DNA from 2 places in the Aureimonas sp. AU20 genome. Region 1 is predicted to be linked to the other one. Evidence: riboswitches for the same ligand, from Rfam matches in the RefSeq annotation. Region 1 holds a riboswitch; the other holds the start of a gene.
What was found. A riboswitch is a leader RNA that binds a small molecule or an ion and turns the genes downstream of it on or off. The one in region 1 is predicted to bind thiamine pyrophosphate.

Region 1 (2,195 bases):
ATCGGCACCGGCGAATTGCGCAGGATCCAGGAGCGGATGTTGTGGATGTTGCGCCCGGTGGAGAGGTCCATCACCGTGTCGGCGCCCCAGCGGATCGCCCAGACCAGCTTTTCCACCTCCTCCGCCACGCCCGAGCTGACGGCGGAATTGCCGATATTGGCGTTGATCTTCACCAGGAAGTTGCGCCCGATCACCATCGGCTCGAGCTCGAGATGGTTGATGTTGGCGGGAAGGATGGCCCGCCCGCGCGCCACCTCGTCGCGCACGAACTCGGGCGTGACGAATTCGGGGATCGCCGCCCCGAAGCTTTCGCCGTCGCCCAGCCGCTCGGCCGCCTCCGCCAGCGCCGCCTCGCGCGCCAGATTCTCGCGATGGGCGACATAGATCATTTCCGGGGTGACGATTCCCGCCCGCGCCCATTCCAGCTGCGTGACGCGCTCGCCCTCCCGCCCGCGCCGCACGCCATGGGCGGCGGGGCAAGGCTCGACCAGCCGGTCGGCCCCGACATGGCCGTTGTCCTCCGGCCTCACGGCGCGGGGCTCCACCAGCGGATAGCCGCGCGCGGCGATCCAGGCGTCGCGAACCGGGGCAAGGCCGCGCGAAAGGTCGATGCCGGCGTCGGCGTCCGTGTAGGGGCCGGACGCGTCGTAGACGCGCAAAGGCAGCTCGGCCGGGTCGCTCAGCGCGATCTCGCGAAAGGGCACGCGGATTTCCGGCGCGCCGCGCGGCGCGGCATAGACCTTGCGCGAGCCGCGAATCGGCCCGGTGGTCACGGTGGCGGGAAGGGTGGGGGATGCGGACATCAGGATCTCCAACAAAAAGGAGATCCGGGATCTGTTGCGATGAGCGGCGGCGCGATGCCGCGCGGCGGCACCCTTTCCGTCCCTTCGCCGGCATGACCCGGATCAGGTTCAAAGGGTTCGGCTCGCGCCATCTCAGCCCCACATGGGACACCCCTCGGACACGCGAAGGGTGGCCAGACGGGCTCTGTCTGTCAAGACCGCGCGGACGGGCTCAGTCGATCTCGCGCGCTTCGGACGGGAGCATGATCGGGATGCCGTTGCGGATGGGATAGGCCAGGCGCGCGGCGCGCGAGACCAGCTCGTTGCGCTCGGAATCATAGCTCAGCCCCGTCTTGGTCAGCGGGCAGACCAGGAGTTCCAGGAGCTTGGGGTCGGGGCGACCCTTGCGTTCCGCGTCGTCCACCATGCCAGTCTCCTCGTTTCGCCGGGTCGCCTGCCGTCGCCTCCGGCAACGCCGCGTTCAGCCGGCTGGATACAGGCCGGGCCGGACCCTGCCAAGTCTCGGGCTCGAAGCGCCGCGCTCGGCCCGAGAGCCTGTTCGACCTTCCCGAGGCACCGGACCTGAGCGATGCGAAGGCCTATCCGCAACGGTCCAGGCCGACGGGCGACGGCGAAAAGGCCCCGTCGGACCGGCCCGGCCAAGAGCCCGAACGGGCTCCCGTTACGCCTATTGCAGGGTCTGCGAGCCGTTTCCGTCTTCGCTTCCCTCGCGCACCAGGGCGATCTCGGTGATGGCGACCAGCGTCTCGGCCCGCGTCTTGAGGTCGGGGGCTTCCAGAAGCGCCTGTTTCTCGGCCGCGCCATAGGGCGACATCATCGACAGGGCGTTGACCAGCGTCTCGTTGGAGGCCTTGGACACGCTTTCCCAATCGGCCTCCAGCTGGTTGGCCTGAAGATAGGAGCGGAAGGCCTTCAGAAGCGCGTCGCGGTCCACCTCCTCCTCGCCCTCGCCGGACTCCAGATCGCTGGCGAAGGGCTTGATGCGGCAGAGGCGGAAGGGCTCGGCGGTCTCGTGCTCCTCGATCACGCGGAAGCGCGCGATGCCCTGTAGGTTGAGGAGATAGCGCCCGTCGCCGGTCTCGGTCAGCGAGGTGATGCGCCCCAGGCACCCGACGGCGCAAAGCTCGGGCTCGCCGGACGCCTGCAGCGCGCCGTCGAGGCGCGGCTGGATCATGCCGATCACCCGCGCGCCCGTCATGGCATCGTCGATCAGCGCGAGATAGCGCGGCTCGAAGATGTTCAGCGGCATCTGCCCGCCCGGCAGAAGCAGCGCGCCGGTCAGGGGAAACACGGCCACCGTTTCCGGGAGGTCGGTCTCCGAACGGTAGGTGACGTTGCCTGCTTGCACCAATGCGATTCTCCGATCGAGCCTTGAGGCTGTTATGAACCAGG
Region 2 (2,195 bases), 520 kb from region 1:
CGATTTCCGAAATGTCTTCGTGCCGGCCGAAGTGGCGAAGGCGGGGCTCGGCTATCTCTCGATCGGCCGGGCCGGCGTGCCCGCGCCCGAGCTTCTGCCGGCCTGAGACCTCGGGACGAGACGGGCGGCGGATAGGCGAGGGATTTTGGCCTGTTCGCGGAGAGCAAGGCTTGAGGGATGCCGGTGGCTTCGCTCAAGCAGGGGCGACGACGGGGCGGGACAAAGGGCTCAAGGCGTCCAATCCCGACAGGTTTCGTTCCAAGTCCCAAGAGACTGCTTACGACCCGGTCGGGTCCGGCAGTTTGGCGACGTTCCGCCGCCGTCCAAAGGCGAGCCGTTTCACACGGGCAGAGGTTCGTCTGTCCCTATGGGCACTGGGACTGTTGCTCGTCTTCGCCGATACGTTCTCGCATCCCGAGCGTTTGGCGGCTCGCGAACGACGAGGCATCACGCGGCACCGCTCCGCCGTCGAACGGCACGCCTAGGGCCGCCCCCCCCCTTGGGCGCTTCGGTTGACAAAGCACAACGAGGCCGGCATCACTTGGCTCATTCCGAGGGGTGTGCCGCGAGGCGCTGAGATGGCGAGAGCCGAACCCTTGAACCTGATCCGGGTCATACCGGCGTAGGAACGGGAATGGGCGGCGCTCTGCCGCCCGCGCACCTTCTTCGCTTCACTCCGGATCTCTTGCGGACCCTGCTTCGGGGCTGAGGAGATCGCATGCGCCACCATCCGCCCTGCCGCCCCGACTGGCCCCGCCTCGCCCGCTGCGGGGTCTAGGTCGATATGCGCGCCCTTCGCGCCACCCTGTTCGGGCTTCTCGCGGTGCTTCTGGCCTGGGGGCTCTTCGTCGCGCTGGCGCAGCCGCCGCCTTACATGCTGCCCGGGCCGCTGCGGGTCGCCGAGGTGCTGTGGACGCGCTCCGGCTTTCTTCTGGCCAATGGCTGGCTGACGCTGATCGAGACGGTGCTCGGCCTCCTGTTCGGCTCGCTGGCCGGCGCGCTGGCGGGGCTTGGCGTGGTGCTCTGGCCGCGCTTCGGGCGCGTGGCCTGGCCGCTGCTTCTCGTGCTCCAGGCCATGCCGGTCTTCGCGCTGGCGCCCCTGCTCGTGCTTTGGCTCGGATTCGGTCTCGCCTCGAAGGTCGTGATGGCCTCGCTGGTTCTGTTCTTCCCCGTCGCCTCGGCCTTCGCGGACGGGCTGCGGCGCACCGAGCCCGAACTGCTCGACGCCACCGCGCTCACCGTGGCGAGCCACTGGCAGACGCTGCGCTTCGTTCGCATTCCGCTCGCCATGCCGGCGCTGGTCACCGGCCTTCGCGTCGCCGCCCCCCTCGCCCCGCTCGGCGCGGTGATCGGCGAATGGGTCGGCGCCTCGGGCGGGCTCGGCTTCGTGATGATCCAGGCCAATGCCCGGATGCAAACCGACCTGATGTTCGCGGCGCTGGCCATCCTCGCCGCGATGACCCTGGCGCTGCGCGCACTGGTGGACGAGTTCGCCCCCCGCCTCGCCCCTTGGGCCGCCGAGAGCGGCCCCTCCCCCTTTCCCTCTCTCCTTCGAAGAAAGTCCTCCTGATGCGTCCTTTCCTCGCGGCCGCCGCGCTGGCCGTCTCGCTCCTGGCGACGCCGGTTCTCGCAGCCGACAAGCTGACCGTCCTGCTGGAATGGTTCGTGAACCCGGACCATGCGCCGCTGGTCGTCGCCAAGGAGAAGGGCATCTTCGCCAGCCACGGGCTGGATGTGGAACTGGTGCCGCCGGCCGACCCGTCCGCCCCGCCGCGCCTTCTGGCGGCGGGCCAGGCCGATGTCGCACTCCATTACCAGCCGAGCCTGATGCTCGACCATGCGGCCGGGCTGCCGCTCGTGCGCTTCGGAACGCTGATTGAAACGCCACTCAACACGGTCGCGGTGCTGGCGAACGGGCCGATCAAGACGCTGGCCGATCTGAAGGGCAAGCGCATCGGCTATTCCGTCGCGGGCGTGGAGGAGGCGGTTCTCTCCGCCATGCTCGGCTCGGCCGGCCTCGCTTTGTCCGACGTGGAGCTGGTGAACGTCAACTTCGCGCTCACCGCCTCGCTCAGCGCCGGCAATGTGGACGCCACGATCGGCTCCTATCGCAATTTCGAGGCGACGCAGATGCGGCTCGAAAAGCACGAGGGTCGCTTCTTCTTTCCCGAGGAGAATGGCGTGCCGCCCTATGA

Region 2: linked by a shared signal. The riboswitch ahead of M673_RS00700 (ABC transporter permease) and the one ahead of thiC (phosphomethylpyrimidine synthase ThiC) in region 1 are both predicted to bind thiamine pyrophosphate.

What each region holds. Positions count from the first base shown of each region.
Region 1 covers NZ_CP006367.1:679,885-682,079, reverse strand. The annotation lists gene thiC (phosphomethylpyrimidine synthase ThiC) at 1-803, opposite strand, end outside; TPP riboswitch at 866-968, opposite strand; gene M673_RS03070 (Trm112 family protein) at 1,015-1,209, opposite strand; gene M673_RS03065 (LON peptidase substrate-binding domain-containing protein) at 1,471-2,151, opposite strand.
Region 2 covers NZ_CP006367.1:158,706-160,900, forward strand. The annotation lists gene M673_RS00695 (UDP-glucose dehydrogenase family protein) at 1-106, shown strand, start outside; TPP riboswitch at 545-646, shown strand; gene M673_RS00700 (ABC transporter permease) at 785-1,570, shown strand; gene M673_RS00705 (ABC transporter substrate-binding protein) at 1,570-2,195, shown strand, end outside.